3 regions of the Pantoea sp. LS15 genome follow, and region 2 is predicted to be linked to each of the others. Evidence: riboswitches for the same ligand, from Rfam matches in the RefSeq annotation. Region 2 holds a riboswitch; each other region holds the start of a gene.
The links. Region 2 has a riboswitch for thiamine pyrophosphate ahead of thiB (thiamine ABC transporter substrate binding subunit). Riboswitches for the same ligand answer to the same signal wherever they lie in the genome.

Region 1 (5,506 bases), on a different contig from region 2:
CCTCAACAGGGCTTAACGTTGACGGAAAACCAGCGGCAGTAGTAGAGAAAACAGCAGACGCTACCGTATACCAGCAAGGCCTGTATAACTACATTGTTTATAAGAATGGCAAGATCGCAGTAACAAACACTTCAGGCATATTCAAAGGTTATGCTGAATGAACAAAGAAGGGTATAAACGAGACTACTTCGTTTTCTTTATCCGTTCACGCTTCAGCACCTGGAATAAATTTTCTGCAACTGCGTTGTCGTGACAATTACCGCGTCGGCTAATAATGTCCTCCGGTCAGTGTGATTTAAGGAACAACTGCCACTCATGGCCTGTGTACTGACAACCTTGATCAGAATGAACCCGTACCTGTTTTGGGGATTACGTCACCACACGGCCATTAGAAGCTTCCATACCACCGTATCTGGATTTCCAGTTGAAGTCAGTCGCCTCAGAAATACCGGCCTCCCGGGCAAACATCCTTAACAGTTCGTCTTGCTTCGACGGACTTAATCACGGCGATGATCTGGTGCTCAGTAAAACGGGCTTTACGCATGGTGATCTCCTTCGTTGGCAGATTGAGTATGCCGGAAGACCGCTAAATGTGAATGGCACGATTATGCGGATACTTACAGTAGAGTCTTCCACATAGTTTCGGCTGGATTGCGGTAAAGTTCATAAGTATGATTGCTAGCACAATCAGTGATTGGGGACAATCTTTTGAGAGATAAAGGACGATATATATGAAAGTTACTGATGAAGCTTTGTTACGTTCTGGTTTTACACCATCGGATTTGCAGAAGATAAAAAACAACGTTGAAAGCTATGGTGGAACGTTGGGGAATGCCATCAGGGACCTGGCCAGGCGTTTTATTCTTGCTGTGTGCGTTGTATCCGGTTGCCTTGCTGTATTCGTTTTTCTGGTGATATTCGCATCTGAAGAGAGTGTTTTCTCTGGTGCCATTGGCCTTTCTTGTGGAGCAGCGGTTGCAATATTTATACAACCGCCTGTGCTTGCTTATAAATCCTGGCGATTCTGTAGGGCGAACAAATCTTAATCATTACTGTGATCAGTCGCCAGAAGATCAAAAATCACTTTCGCTTTAACACCATATCCAGCGATTTTCATAGTTAGCCTGGGCTTACTCATTGTGTCAACTTTTCGGTAGTAATCACGCGGCAGCCAGCGAAATAATCGCCAGGCTCCCGGCTTCCTTGCTAATCCGAAGATGCTAAAAACATTAGCCCCCAGAGTCACCGTATTATAAAAAGCTAACCCATTTTTTGGGCTAAACCCCAAAAATTGTGCAGTATCCATCACGCCATCAGCAAAAATGCCTTCCGATTTGGATTGTTGACCATAGCGAAGATGGCTTGCTTCTTTTGTTATCCCGTTAATACCATCAACGAATAAAACTGCGCCTGCAAGAACTCCGACAGGGGTCATAGTGGACATCATAACCATTCCACCGAATAGTGCTGCTCCGGATACCACTATATGGATTGCCGAAATCACATATCCGACGATTTTATTATTTTCCCTGACAAACTCGACCTTTGCATAAAGTTGTGCGGCTCTGGTTCTTAATAGTCGTTCTTGTTCGTGCAAATTATCCGTTTCTGCACGCAGATTTTCGATGCATACAATGCATTCTTCGTCTGTTTTAGCTCGCCGTGCTGCCTCGAACTCCTTTTCTACGACCTGTTTTATCTCTTCGATAAACTTGATACGGGTTAGACCATCTTGCAAATAGAATGCTGACAGCCGGTTTGCTGTTTCGACGAGTTTCCGGGCTTCCAGATTCACCATGGTATCTGACCAGGTTCTGTTCCAGCCCCTGTTGAGCAGCGCGATATCCATAAAGCCTCCTTTCCTTAAGGTGTCTGGTCATTTTACGTGCTATACGTTCAGGGGCAACAGGAAATGCTTTCCCGGAGTATGATTTTGCCGGAACAAAAACATGAGCAAACTCTGAGACTTCACACGGTAATGGGTTTTATTGACCCTGGTTTTGACCTGCTACAGCGTGCCATCGCCTAATCTTACCTCGGCGCTTTTGTGGGAGTTAGGCAATAACTCACTACACTTGCTTAAGCGAACAACTTCCCCTAATCTGGCAAAAAATATAGAGATTCAATCTTCATGACTCGGGGTGCCCTTCTTAAATGAAGGCTGAGAAATACCCGTATTACCTGATCTGGATAATGCCAGCGTAGGGAAGTCAGATGCCTTCCCGGTCATCGCTTCTTCACGCAAGGCAGGAGCGAACCCATGCAGCCTGACCTGCTCGATTTACGCGTTTTACATCAGTTCCGAACCCGTTCCCCGCTTACGCATTGTATGACTAACGACGTTGTACAGACCTTTACTGCCAACGCTCTGCTGGCGCTTGGTGCCTCTCCAGCGATGGTGATTGAGGCCGAAGAAGCTGAGCAGTTTGCCGCGATCGCCGATGCATTGCTGATTAACGTTGGCACACTGACCTTGCCGCGAGCGCAGGCGATGCGTCAGGCGATTGAGAGTGCGGTAGCCGCAGGTAAACCCTGGACGCTGGACCCGGTTGCCGTGGGCGCTCTGACGTTTCGCACCCGCTTTTGTCATCAAATCCTTGCCCTGAAACCCGCAGCCATTCGCGGTAATGCTTCGGAAATCCTCGCTCTTGCCGGGATGAGCGCAGGTGGGCGCGGCGTCGATACGACTGACTCCACAGCCAGCGCGTTACCTGCGGCACAGGCGCTGGCTCGCCAGACCAATGCCATTGTGGTGGTCACCGGTGAAGTGGATTGCATCACGGATGGACAACGAACCCGAACGGTAATCGGCGGTGATCCCTTGATGACGCGCGTGGTGGGCACAGGGTGCGCACTCTCTGCCGTCGTGGCGGCGAGTTGCTCACTGCCGGGCGACAGGCTGGATAACGTCTCCGCCGCGTGCGGATTTATGAAGCGAGCCGGAACGGTCGCCGCTGCACAGTCTCGTGGCCCAGGCAGTTTTGCCAGCACGTTCCTGGATGCGCTCTACACCCTGGAGGAACTGGCATGAAACGTATTAACGCTCTGACCATTGCCGGCACCGATCCCAGTGGTGGTGCGGGTATCCAGGCCGACCTGAAGACCTTCTCCGCCCTTGGCGCGTACGGTTGCTCAGTCATTACCGCACTGGTGGCGCAAAACACGCGCGGCGTGCAGTCGGTTTACCGTATTGAACCGGATTTTGTTGCCTCGCAGCTGGATTCCGTATTCAGCGATGTGCGAATTGATACCACCAAGATCGGTATGCTGGCAGAGACAGATATTGTTGAAGCGGTGGCTGAACGCCTTAAACGTTATCAGGTGCAAAACGTGGTGCTGGATACCGTGATGCTGGCAAAAAGTGGCGACCCATTGCTCTCCGCCTCCGCTGTTGAAACACTGCGCAAAAAGCTGCTGCCGCAGGTGGCGCTCATCACACCCAATTTGCCGGAGGCCGCTGCACTGTTGGGGGCAACACACGCGCAAAATGAATGGGAAATGAAAGAGCAGGGGAATGCGCTGCTGGCGATGGGCTGCGGGGCCGTGCTGATGAAAGGTGGTCATCTTGACGATGCCGAAAGCCCGGACTGGCTCTTCACCCGGGACGGCGAGCGGCGTTTCACGGCACCACGCGTACACACTAAAAACACCCATGGTACTGGCTGTACGCTCTCTGCTGCGCTGGCGGCATTACGTCCACGGCATGATAACTGGGCCGATACAGTGAGCGAAGCGAAAACCTGGCTCTCAGCCGCGCTGGCTAAAGCCGATACTCTGGAAGTGGGTCACGGTATTGGGCCGGTACACCATTTTCATGCCTGGTGGTAAGCCGTATACTGGCAGGAAACACCACGCCTGAGAAAAACAGAGATGGAACAAGCGCATACCCGGTTAATCGATCAACTGAATGAACGGATCGCCGCGCCCGACAATACACCGCTGTATCTGAAATTTGCCGAAACGGTAAAAAACGCGGTGCGCAGCGGGGTGCTGGAGCATGGCAATATCCTGCCCGGGGAGCGTGACCTGAGCCAGTTAACCGGTGTGTCGCGCATTACTGTGCGCAAAGCGATGCAGGCGCTGGAATCCGAAGGGGTGGTGACGCGTGCCCGGGGCTACGGGACGCAAATTAACAACATCTTTGAATATTCGCTCAAAGAAGCGCGCGGTTTCTCTCAGCAGGTGGTGTTACGCGGTAAAAAACCCAACACGCTGTGGGTGAATAAACGCGTGGTGAAGTGTCCGGAAGAGGTAGCCAGCCAGTTGTCGGTGGAACCGGATAGCGAGGTCTTTCTGCTTAAGCGTATTCGCTATGTTGACGATGATGCGGTGTCGATTGAAGAGTCGTGGGTTCCGGTGGGGCTGATTCACGATCCGGATGCCATTGGCATCTCGCTGTATGACTATTTTCGCAGCCAGAACATCTTCCCGCAGCGTACCCGTTCACGGGTTAGCGCCCGCATGCCGGACAGCGAATTTCAGGCACATATAAAGATGGATGACAAAATTCCGGTGCTGGTGATCAAGCAGGTTGCACTTGATCAGCAGCACCGGCCGATTGAGTACAGCATCAGCTACTGTCGCAGCGACCTATATGTCTTTGTGTGCGAGGAGTAATTCCTCGCGAGTGGGGGCACAATCACCGCCACGGTGGCTGACTACCCAGGCGGCTACCGCATTACCCAGCAGAACAGAATCTGCAAGACTCCACCCTGTAGCCAGCCCGGCAAGCGTTCCGCCTGCATGACTGTCGCCTGCGCCGATTGTGTCGACCACGGTGGCGGGAAACGCCGGAACAGAACCTGAGGCGTCATCGTCATACCAGGCCGCGCCGTCTTTGTCGTGGCGAATGATTAGCGCCGAGCCAAAACGCTGTTGCCACTGTGTTCCTAAGCATGCAGGCGTCATATCAAATCGTTCAGCAGCAATCTGCGCTTCCTGGCGATTAAGCGAGACGAGCGGTTTACAGGCCATAATTCGCGCCATTAGTGCGTCAGGAATATCGGCGATGCGGGGGCCAAAATCAATAAAGGCGGTGATCGCCTGTAACCCTTCCAGCCAGGCCGTCAGGAGCTCGCCGCACGGCGATGCCAGTTGATAGCCGGAGAGATATACCAGGCTTGCTGGCGGCACGTGAAGTGCATCCAGCCAGTGCTGTTGCCACTGATTCTCCACACCGCTAAACGACATAAAAGTGCGTTCGCCATCCGGTTCTACCAGCGCCAGACACCAGCCGTTATCGCCGGTTTCGGCGTCCACGGCGCTGTGCAGATCCTGTTTTGCCATGGCGTTACGGATAATATCCGCCCACACGCCATGGCCGACGGGAAGTGCATTTTGCGACGCGATGCCGAGCCGTTTAAGGGCTATGGCAATGTTTAGCGCACAGCCGCCGATATTGACGCCCTGCTGTTTAAGCTCGATATCGCACCCGCGCCAGGGCAGGGCGTAGGCATCGGCGATAACGTCAATGACCGCTGCACCCAGCACCGTCACCGGTCGTGTC
Region 2 (5,506 bases):
AACCCGGCTATCAGATTGAGCAACGTGCTTTTTCCTGCTCCACTTGGGCCCAGAACCGCAATCATCTCTCCCTGGCGGGCAGAAAGCGTGAAGCGCATTGGCAGGTGCTGGTAGAGCCAGGTTACATCAATCAGTTTTAACATCACGCCCCGGAAGTTTTTCGATAACAGTAAATAAGGCAAAGCAGAGTAGCAGCAGTAAGAGTGCCGTGACGGCGCCGTCCTGGCTACGGTAAGAGCCGATCTGCTGGTACAGCCAGTATGGCAGTGTGCGGAAATCTTCATTGCCGAAGAGCGCGACTACGCCAAAATCACCAATTGAGAGCACACAGGCGAAAGCCAGCGCCTGTGCCAGCGGGCGTTTTAGTGCCCGCAATTCGACCACTCTTAACCGTTGCCAGCCCTGAATGCCAAGTGACTGACACAGCAGAGCGTAGCGGCTATTAACGTCGCGCATCGGGTTTTCCAGTACCTTCAGGGCATAAGGGATCGCCATCAGGGCATTGGTAAATATCACAATGCCGTCGGCACTTTCCGGCAGACCCACGGTGCTGTTGAAAAGTAGAAAGAATCCTGTCGCCAGTACTATTCCTGGCATGGCCAGAATCAGCATACCTGTTAGCTCCAGCGCCTGTCCGGCTTTACGGGCATGGCAGGCATAAAGCTCGCGGCTACTCCACAGCAGCATCATGGTCAGTATGACGCACAGCAGCCCGGCGGCCAGCGCAATGCGCAGTGAAGTCCAGGTTGCTTGCCAGAGCACGGACTGCTGCAACACGGACAGGAGATTGAGGTTCAGGCCATCGACGATAACGGCCATCAGCGGCGGCAGCAACAGCAGCAGAGCCAGCGTAATAAGCAAAACATCGGTGATACGGCTACGCAGGCTGTCCTGGGGATCGCGCCAGCCTGCTATCTGGTTACTGCCCGGTGGAATGGCTTTACTCAGACGCTGGCTCAGCAGCACCAGTACCAGACAGCACACCATCTGAACTATCGCCAGCAGCGCGGCCCGACCAGGATCGTAGTCGTAACTTAGCGCCTGATAGATTGCCAGCTCAATGGTTGTTGCCTGCGGTCCGCCCCCCAGTGAAAGCACGGTAGCGAAACTGGCAAAACAGAGCATGAAGATCAGTGCGGCAACAGGCGGGATTTGGCGGCGCAACCACGGCCACTCAACAAAGCGGAAGAAAGACCAGCCGCGCATGCCCAGCTGTGCCGCAAGCTGGCGCTGTTCGCCGGGGATATTTTCCAGCGCCTGTAAAAAGAGCCGGGTCGCCATCGGCATATTGAAAAAGACATGCGCCAGCAAGATGCCTTTAAGCCCGTATGGCGAGAAATGCCACTCCAGACCGAGCAGGCCGAACAGTGAAGCCAACCAGCCCTGACGACCATAAACGCTCAGGATGCCAAACACGGCTACCAGCACGGGCAGGATCAGCGTCATGGCGCACAGGCGCAGCAGCGCCTGCCTGCCAGGGAAACGCCGGCGATAAAGCGCACGAGCAAGGAAAATGGCGGGGATCACCGACAGCAGGGCAGAGAGAAACGCCTGCCAGAAAGAAAAACGGATAACGTGCCAGAGATAGCTGTCGTGCCAGAGGGAGAGCAGGTCACTCTCTGGCGCGTTCAACCACAATGCAAGAAAAGCGCCCAGGCTGACCGCCACCATCAGCATGGCGGCGAGCAGCCCAGGAATTAACCAGCCGGGAATTAGCGGCTGACGGCGCGTTGCCATTCACTTACCCATGCTGCACGCTGCGAAGCGACCTGTTGCGGCGTAAACTCCAGAGACGTTTGCGGTTTGGTCAGCTGCTCGAAACCTGCTGGCAGTGCTACGTTGGTCACGGGATACATCCAGTTACCCGCTGGAATGGCATTCTGGAATGCCGGTGAAACCATAAATTTCAGGAACTTCTCGGCAAGTTCTGGCTGTTTGCTGGCCGCGGTACGCGCAGCCACTTCCACCTGCAGGTAATGGCCTTCAGCGAAATTGGCCGCGGCATAGTTGTCATTTTTCTCAGCGATGATGTGGTAAGCCGGGGAGGTGGTGTAACTCAGTACCAGGTCGCTTTCCCCTTTCAGGAACAGGCCGTAGGCTTCACTCCAGCCTTTCGTCACGGTGACGGTTTTGGCGGCCAGTTTCTGCCACGCTTCCGGTGCTTTATCACCGTAGACTTTCTGCATCCACAGCAGCAGACCCAGACCCGGAGTACTGGTGCGAGGGTCTTCATAAATGACGCGCCATTTCTGATCGCTTTCCACCAACTCCTTCAGGCTCTTCGGTGGGTTCTTCAGCTTGTTTTTATCGTAAACAAAGGCAAAGTAGCCGTAGTCGAACGGAACGAAAGTGTCATTTTTCCAGCCACCCGGAACGTTGACGGCATCTGCTGCTACGCCACTTTTGGCAAACAGTTTGGTCTGCGAGGCAGCTTCCAGCAGGTTGTTATCCAGCCCGAGCACCACATCAGCTTTACTGTTTTTCCCTTCCATACGCAGGCGGTTGAGCAGCGAGACGCCATCTTCCAGCGCCACGAATTTCAATTCGCATTTACAGTCCGCTTCAAAGGCTTTTTTCACCACCGGGCCTGGCCCCCAGTCAGCAGAGAAGGAGTCGTAGGTGTAGACCGTCAGAACGGGCTTCGCAATAGCAGGCAGCGCGAACAGCGCCAGCAGGGGGAGAACTTTTTTTAACACTTTGCACCTCAGGGTTGAGTGGCAAAGGATTTTGAGCAACAGCCTCAAATCCCTTCGCCGGCGTTATCCGGATCAGGTTCGACGGGTATTATCTCAGCGCACATCAGTGATGCAGCACCCCGTTGAGAACGGCGCTATTGTAATGATTTGGTGAATATTGCGAAAGCGTTATGGCTCCGGCGGGGCAAACCAGGCGGATTTAAAATCAAACCAGCCTAAGGTGTTCATCCGCAGTCCGCGCATACTGCGCTGACCCTGAATCATCAGCCAGTGGTGGATCAGCGGTACAATCGCCTGCTGCGCGAGCAGTTGCTGGCACCACGAGGCCAGGTTCATCTCACCTGCTCGCCACCGGGCGGCATCCTGCTGCCAGTCTCGTTCGATGCAGTGCTGGATCAGCGGTACCTCATACAGGTGAGAGAACAGTGAGAAATCGAGCGGAAGGGTGAAGTTGGCGCTGTTCAGCCAGATATCACTGACAATATCTCCGCGGTGCCATTCATCATAATCGACCTCCTGAATGTCGAGATGGACGCCTTCAGCCTCCAGCAGTTTGCTCATGATCCGGGCGATAAAGCGGTGTTCCACATGGTCACGGTAATAGGTCAATGTGATCGACTCCAGCCCGGCAGGCTTTTCACCGTGAACCGGTCGGGCGTGGTGCCAGCGCGGGAGCAGGCCGTAGGCCGGGAACCAGTATGTCTGGTATTGCTCTTCCGCCTGATAAATAAGGTTAGCCGGAGAGAGAACGTGGCTAACCCACCTGCGTACCTCGCGACTGGCACCGCGATGGCTACGGGCGTCAAACAGCAGGTAATAGCAGCCCTCTTCAAGACGGCTTTCAACCGCTTTTTCCCCTTCGGTTGGCCCTTCCAGCGTTAAGCCGCAGCTCAACTCTTCGCTGATGTCAGGCAGAACCCAGACGTTGACTTCGTCGATCAGCGCACGATAGCCAAAGTAGTCGTCAAAGGCGCGAATTTTAAGCTGGTTGCTGGTATTGCGCGTCACTGCGTAAGGACCCGTCCCTACGGGCTGGCTGGCAAAATGGGGCAGAGATGCCCATTCGCGTGGCAGGATCATCGACGGAACATAACCCATTAGCCACGGTAGCCACTGGTCGGGCTCGGACAGTTCGATGTCAACGGTCCATGCTGTCGGGGAGTGGATCCGCGAGACATGGGCATACAGAGGAAGGGCGCGTGCGCGCTGAAGAGAGTCAATGACGTCGCTCATCTCCAGCTCGCGGCCGTGGTGAAAGTGGATGCCGGGCCGTAAAAAAAAGCGCCAGTGAAGTGGGGAAAGTTGCTGCCAGTGGTGCGCAATATCTGCTTCCAGTTCCCCATTTTCCTCATTTATGCGTGTCAGGCCGCTGAATATTTGTCGGGCCATATGGGTTTCAGAGCGACGTAACGCGGTACCGGGTAACAGATTTTTCATTGGCCGATAGTAGAGCACCCGCAGGATGTGTCGGCCCTGACGAAAACTGCGTCCCAGGTGTGAAACCAGCATCTGGCGTACGGCCGCTTTGTCACCGACCAACTGCACCAGTTGATCGATTCGGTCCTGCTCCAGCAAATCTTCTGCACGCTGCTGCTGTAGTGCCAACCCGGTATAGAGAAAGGTCAGACGTGAGCGTTTACCGCGTCCCGCCTCTGCTTCCCAGCTCAACCAGCCCTGCTGTTGCATGGTGTTAAGCAGGGTACGCATATGGCGGCGAGAACAGCTGAGCAGATCAGCCAGCTCGTTCAGCGTGGTCTCCTTCGATTGCCCCTCACAGCACTGCCAGAGGCGGATAAATTGTTGTTGCAGTCGACCGGAAGGCATAAAAGAGGAACTCCTGATAAAAAATCAGCAATTTATTAATCCCTATATTAAGCCAATAATACTTCCCGATGAAGTGAGGAGGTAAATTATGAAGAGGTCTACCACACGTCAGTTTTATCAGCTCTATTTTTCAGCGACAAAAGGAACGTCCTGGCTGGCCCGTCAGTGTGCAGAGCAACGGCTGAAAATTCTGGAAGACCTGATGCAGTGGGACGTTACGAAAGCGGCCTCTTCTCGCTGACTCGCCTCGATCATGTGTGACTGAGTATTGGTGCTTATCACCCGCCAGCAAAATGTTTTTGCTGGCTTTTTTCGTTTATTCTTTCACCCGATTTTGATTCGCTTTCACAAGGATTTGCGCATGCTCTGGTTGATGACAATGGGGCGACGCCTGAATGGTGTCTACGCCGCTTTTATGCTGGTGTCCTTTATGATGGGCGTTGCGGGGGCGTTACAGGCGCCGACGCTGAGTCTGTTTCTCAGCCGGGAGGTAGGGGCGCAGCCGTTCTGGGTTGGCCTGTTTTATACCGTCAATGCTATTGCCGGGATTCTGGTCAGCCTGGGGCTGGCGAAACGATCGGACAGCAAGGGCGATCGCCGTAAACTGATCCTCTTTTGCTGCGCGATGGCCGTTGGTAACGCATTACTCTTTGCCTTTAATCGTCATTATCTGACGCTCATCACCTGCGGCGTGCTGCTGGCGTCACTGGCCAATACCGCCATGCCACAGCTGTTCGCACTGGCGCGTGAGTATGCCGACAATTCCGCGCGGGAAGTGGTGATGTTCAGCTCGGTGATGCGTGCTCAGCTTTCTCTGGCGTGGGTTATTGGCCCGCCTCTGGCCTTCATGCTGGCGTTGAACTACGGCTTCACCACTATGTTCTCCATCGCGGCAGGTATTTTTGCGATAAGCCTGGTGTTGATTGCTTTCGCGCTGCCGTCCGTGGCGCGCGTCGAGCAGACAACGGACAAACCCATCACTCAGG
Region 3 (5,506 bases), on a different contig from region 2:
CCCAGATCAGATCCAGAATTCGGCGATAAATATGACCATCACCAAAGCCCGTCTGCTTGCAGAACGCGGCATAGTTGGGATACATGCGCTCGCACAGGCAAGCCATAAAGGTGACGTGCTGCCAGCTTTCCAGCTTCTCAAGGCGCAGGTGAATCGGGTTTTGTAGCATGATGATCTCTCGAATCGAAAATTAGGCGCAGTTTACCTGAATCATCGCTGAATTTCCTGCCAACGAACAAAAGCCGGGCGTGAAGAAGCCACCGCGTCTGCCCAGCGTGTTGGTTCCGGCAAACGGTAGCCCTTCATACAGCGCTGTACCCATGCCAGCGCGCTATCCATACCTACTCGGTGTCCAGTGGAGACAAACAGCGGATTACATCGCGCTTTACTGCGCCAGACCCACGCCAGTTGTTCGCCTTTATCAATGAGCGGCGCCAGCGCACCAGGCTCGGCAGAAAGCGGTTCAAACCCGCCACACAAGCGTTTCTTAGCAACGCCGATGGTGGGAACATCCACCAGCAGGCCAAAGTGGCTGGCAACGCCTAAACGGCGCGGGTGTGAGATACCGTGTCCATCAACAAACAGCAGGTCAGGTTTTTGCGAGAGCTGCTCCCACGCTGCCAGCAGCGCGGGATATTCACGAAAGGAGAGAAAGCCAGGAATGTAGGGCATGGTGGTAGCAATACGCGCCACCTTGTACTCCACCAGCTCAAGCGAGGGATATTTCAGTACCACCATCGCCGCTCGCGTCACGTCCCCACCCTGCTCAAACCCGACGTCCGCCCCACCGATAAACTGCGGGGGATCCTTATCCAGACGATCCTCGCGGATCACGGATGAAGCCAGTTCTATTTGTTGGGCGCGTAATGACGCGAGATCCATAGCGATTCCTTACTTGTGGTATTGCGCAGAAAGTCGGTGTACCGCCTCCACAAACGCGCCAGCGTGTTCTGGCGGCACGTCCTGATGAATACCGTGTCCGAGGTTAAAGACGTGCCCTTCCCCCTGGCCGAAGCCGGCGAGAATCGTTGCCACCTCTTCTTCAATGCGAGCTGGCTGTGCATAGAGCATGGACGGATCCATATTGCCCTGCAGCGCCACCTTGTCACCCACGCGACGGCGCGCATCAGCGATATCGGTAGTCCAGTCCAGCCCAAGGGCGTCACAGCCCGTTGCTGCCATCGCTTCGAGCCACTGACCGCCACCTTTGGTGAACAGCGTTACCGGTACGCGACGGCCTTCGTTTTCACGCAGCAAACCATCGACGATTTTGTGCATGTAATAGAGCGAGAACTGCTGATAATCGCGTCCGGTGAGTACGCCGCCCCAGGTGTCGAAAATCATCACCGACTGCGCACCCGCTTTAATCTGTGCGTTCAGGTAGAGAGTGACGCTTTTCGCCAGCTTGTCGAGCAACGCATGCAACGCCAGCGGCTCCGCGTACATCATCTTTTTAATCACGGTGAAAGCCTTGCTGCTGCCACCTTCAACCATGTAAGTCGCCAGCGTCCACGGACTGCCGGAGAAACCGATCAGCGGCACTTCACCTTTCAGCTCACGGCGAATGGTGCGCACAGCGTTCATGACATAGCCCAGCTCATCTTCAGGATCGGGAACAGGCAGCTTATCAACGTCGGCTTTACTCTTGATCGGTGAAGTAAAACGTGGGCCTTCACCAGTTTCAAAATAGAGCCCAAGGCCCATCGCATCCGGGATGGTCAGAATGTCCGAAAAGAGAATGGCGGCATCCAGCGGGAAGCGGCGCAGCGGCTGGAGCGTCACTTCACAGGCCAGCTCAGCATTTTTGCACAGCGACATAAAATCGCCCGCCTGCGCACGCGTGGCTTTGTACTCTGGCAGATAACGTCCCGCCTGGCGCATCATCCACACCGGGGTGACATCAACGGGCTGGCGCAGCAGCGCACGCAGATAACGATCGTTCTTCAGTTCGGTCATTTTTGCAGTTCCTTAAGCGTCATGGCCTCAGTGTAACACTACTCATACTCGGCCCGACACATTGCCACGGTATCTTCTATTAGCCGACGCGCCACCGTACCTGGCGGTGGTAACAGAGGTAAATCGTCATACCGATACCAGTTTGCTTCCAGTAACTCTTTCTGGTCGATGACGATGTCCCCGCTATCGTATTCGGCCATAAATGCCGTCATCAGTGACTGCGGGAACGGCCATGGCTGAGAGGTAACATAGCGCAGGTTCTTCACTTTAATCCCGCTCTCCTCCATCACTTCGCGCGCCACCGCCTGCTCCAGCGTTTCGCCCACTTCGACAAACCCGGCCAGCACAGTGTGAATGCCGTTACGGTGACGGGTATGTTGCGCCAGCAGGATGGAATCCTCGCGACGGATAGCGACGATAATGCACGGCGCGATCTGCGGATAGTAGCGTTCACGGCAGTGACTGCAGAGCATCGCCCACTCGGTTTTGCTCGGGTGCATGGTATGCCCGCAGTAACCGCAGTATTTATGCGAACGATAAAACTCCGCCAGCTGTACGCCACGGCCCGCCAGCTGGAACAGCCCCACATCAAGATCCAGCACCTGACGAACCGATCCCATGTCCTGACGGCGAGCCTGCTGGACCATCCACACGGGATCGCCCTGCCACTCGCCGATCTTCAGTGCGGGCAGACCAACAAGGTCGAAGGTCTCTGCAGCACCATAGGGAATTTCCCCGACGGGGAGCCATAATTTTTGTTCGTGACTGACGATCCACCAACCAAGATCTGATTTTTCAATAATACGATCCATATCTATTGCACTACCTTCGCTTCACTGACATGTTGTTAGCATCGTGGTTACATTTTGGATAAGCAGATTCAATTCTAAACTTTGCGGAGTCGAACATGTTAAACCAGCTAGAAAGCCTGACTGAGCGCGTTAGAGGAAGTAACAAACTGGTGGATCGCTGGCTACATGTGCGCAAGCATCTACTCGTGGCTTATTACAATCTGGTCGGTATTAAGCCTGGCAAAGAATCGTTTATGCGTCTGAATGAAAAAGCGCTGGATGATTTTTGTCAGAGCCTGGTCGACTACCTGTCCGACGGCCATTTCAATATTTATGAACGCATTATCCGCGAAATGGAAGGGACAACACCGTATTTAGCGGCCAGCAAACTCTATCCGCTGCTGGAAGCCAACACCCAGCAGATCATGGACTACTACGATTCCACACTTGAGAATGCGATCGATCACGATAACTATCTTGAGTTTCAGCAGGCGCTTTCCGACCTTGGCGAAGCGCTGGAAGAGCGATTCACACTGGAAGATAAGCTGATCGCCCTCGTGCTGGATAGCAATCTCAGTGCAAGCAACGAAGATAACATCGCGCGCCCTGCTTGAGTTCTTAATCGTTAACGAGTAATTTACAAACATTCGCCCCTCTCACGAGGGGGATTTTTCTTGTCGGAGTGCCCAGCGTTTGCAAAAACGCGGGCTGAGACCGTTAATTCGGGATCCGCGGAACCTGATCAGGTTAATACCTGCGAAGGGAACAAGAGTCACACTGCTGTTGAATCGCCTGCGGGCGATCTTCTCTTGCTTCATCCGTCGTCTGACAAGCCATGTCCTTCACTTTTGGAATGAGCTATGTCTACCACTAAACTGACCCGCCGCGAACAGCGCGCACACGCCCAACACTTCATTGATACCCTGGAAGGCACCGCTTTCCCGAACTCTAAACGCATCTACATCACCGGCTCTCAGGCGGATATCCGCGTGCCGATGCGTGAAATTCAGCTTAGCCCAACACTTATCGGCGGCAGCAAAGATAACCCGCAGTATGAAGACAACGAAGCTGTTCCGGTGTATGACACCTCCGGCCCATACGGTGACCCTGAAATTGCGATCAACGTTCAGAAAGGCCTGGCTAAACTGCGCCAGCCGTGGATCGACGCCCGTCAGGACAGCGAAGAGCTAAACGAGCAAAGTTCCGCCTACACCAAAGAGCGCCTGGCCGACGACGGTCTGGACGAGCTGCGCTTCACCGGCCTTCTGACACCGAAACGAGCTAAAGCAGGCAAATGCGTGACCCAACTGCACTACGCTCGTCAGGGGATCGTCACCCCCGAAATGGAGTTCATCGCCATTCGCGAAAACATGGGCCGTGAGCGCATCCGTAGCGAAATTCTGCGCCACCAGCATCCGGGAGAAGGTTTTGGCGCTCGCCTGCCGGAAAACATTACGCCGGAATTTGTGCGTGATGAAGTCGCCGCTGGCCGCGCGATTATCCCTGCCAACATCAATCACCCGGAATCTGAGCCAATGATTATCGGCCGTAATTTCCTGGTGAAGGTCAACGCTAACATCGGTAACTCTGCTGTTACTTCCTCCATCGAAGAAGAGGTGGAAAAACTGGTCTGGTCGACGCGCTGGGGTGCGGACACGGTGATGGATCTCTCTACTGGCCGTTATATTCACGAAACCCGCGAATGGATCCTGCGTAACAGCCCGGTACCAATCGGGACGGTGCCTGTGTATCAGGCACTGGAGAAGGTAAATGGCATTGCCGAAGATCTTACCTGGGAGGCCTTCCGCGACACGTTACTGGAACAGGCTGAACAGGGTGTGGACTACTTCACTATTCACGCAGGTGTACTACTGCGCTACGTGCCGATGACGGCGAAACGTCTGACCGGTATTGTCTCGCGCGGCGGTTCCATCATGGCGAAGTGGTGTCTCTCCCATCATCAGGAAAACTTCCTCTACGAACACTTCCGTGAAATCTGCGAAATCTGCGCCGCTTACGATGTCTCCCTGTCGCTCGGCGACGGCCTGCGTCCTGGCTCTATCCGCGATGCCAATGACGAAGCGCAGTTTGCCGAACTGCACACGCTGGGCGAACTGACCAAAATCGCCTGGGAATATGACGTACAGGTGATGATTGAAGGCCCGGGACATGTACCAATGCAGATGATCCGTCGCAACATGACCGAAGAGCTGGAGCACTGCCACGAAGCGCCGTTCTACACCCTCGGACCATTGACCACCGATATCGCACCGGGCTACGACCACTTCACGTCGGGGATTGGTGCAGCGATGATCGGCTGGTTCGGCTGCGCCATGCTCTGCTACGTCACGCCGAAAGAGCACCTCGGCCTGCCGAACAAAGAGGACGTGAAGCAGGGTCTGATCACCTACAAAATTGCCGCTCACGCAGCCGATCTGGCGAAAGGCCACCCGGGAGCGCAAATCCGTGATAACGCCATGTCGAAAGCACGCTTCGAGTTCCGCTGGGAAGATCAGTTCAACCTGGCGCTCGACCCATTCACTGCCCGCGCCTATCACGACGAAACACTGCCGCAGGAATCGGGCAAGGTGGCACACTTCTGCTCCATGTGCGGGCCGAAATTCTGCTCGATGAAAATCAGCCAGGAGGTACGTGACTACGCCGCCACGCAAACCATCGAAGTGGGCATGGCGGATATGTCAGAAACCTTCCGCGCCAAAGGTGGTGAAATCTACCTCAAAAAAGAGGAGGCGTAATGT

Region 1: it holds a riboswitch for thiamine pyrophosphate, as region 2 does, so the genes downstream of both, thiM (hydroxyethylthiazole kinase) here and thiB (thiamine ABC transporter substrate binding subunit) in region 2, are expected to answer to the same signal.
Region 3: it holds a riboswitch for thiamine pyrophosphate, as region 2 does, so the genes downstream of both, thiC (phosphomethylpyrimidine synthase ThiC) here and thiB (thiamine ABC transporter substrate binding subunit) in region 2, are expected to answer to the same signal.

Annotation. Positions count from the first base shown of each region.
Region 1 covers NZ_JAAVXA010000002.1:432,656-438,161, forward strand. Annotated here, with positions in the region: gene HED65_RS05460 (hypothetical protein) at 1-161, shown strand, start outside; partial or broken gene HED65_RS05465 (IS3 family transposase) at 193-360, opposite strand; partial or broken gene HED65_RS22630 (transposase) at 388-544, opposite strand; gene HED65_RS05470 (hypothetical protein) at 732-1,046, shown strand; gene HED65_RS05475 (DUF4225 domain-containing protein) at 1,043-1,849, opposite strand; TPP riboswitch at 2,128-2,225, shown strand; gene thiM (hydroxyethylthiazole kinase) at 2,261-3,031, shown strand; gene thiD (bifunctional hydroxymethylpyrimidine kinase/phosphomethylpyrimidine kinase) at 3,028-3,828, shown strand; gene HED65_RS05490 (GntR family transcriptional regulator) at 3,871-4,617, shown strand; gene HED65_RS05495 (PfkB family carbohydrate kinase) at 4,591-5,506, opposite strand, start outside.
Region 2 covers NZ_JAAVXA010000009.1:30,003-35,508, forward strand. Annotated here, with positions in the region: gene thiQ (thiamine ABC transporter ATP-binding protein ThiQ) at 1-143, opposite strand, end outside; gene thiP (thiamine/thiamine pyrophosphate ABC transporter permease ThiP) at 127-1,737, opposite strand; gene thiB (thiamine ABC transporter substrate binding subunit) at 1,713-2,696, opposite strand; TPP riboswitch at 2,728-2,828, opposite strand; gene sgrR (HTH-type transcriptional regulator SgrR) at 2,865-4,520, opposite strand; gene sgrT (glucose uptake inhibitor SgrT) at 4,609-4,761, shown strand; gene HED65_RS14410 (sugar efflux transporter) at 4,882-5,506, shown strand, end outside.
Region 3 covers NZ_JAAVXA010000023.1:18,684-24,189, reverse strand. Annotated here, with positions in the region: gene HED65_RS21690 (YjaG family protein) at 1-169, opposite strand, end outside; gene nfi (deoxyribonuclease V) at 211-882, opposite strand; gene hemE (uroporphyrinogen decarboxylase) at 892-1,956, opposite strand; gene nudC (NAD(+) diphosphatase) at 1,995-2,768, opposite strand; gene HED65_RS21670 (Rsd/AlgQ family anti-sigma factor) at 2,864-3,361, shown strand; TPP riboswitch at 3,416-3,529, shown strand; gene thiC (phosphomethylpyrimidine synthase ThiC) at 3,608-5,503, shown strand; gene thiE (thiamine phosphate synthase) at 5,503-5,506, shown strand, end outside.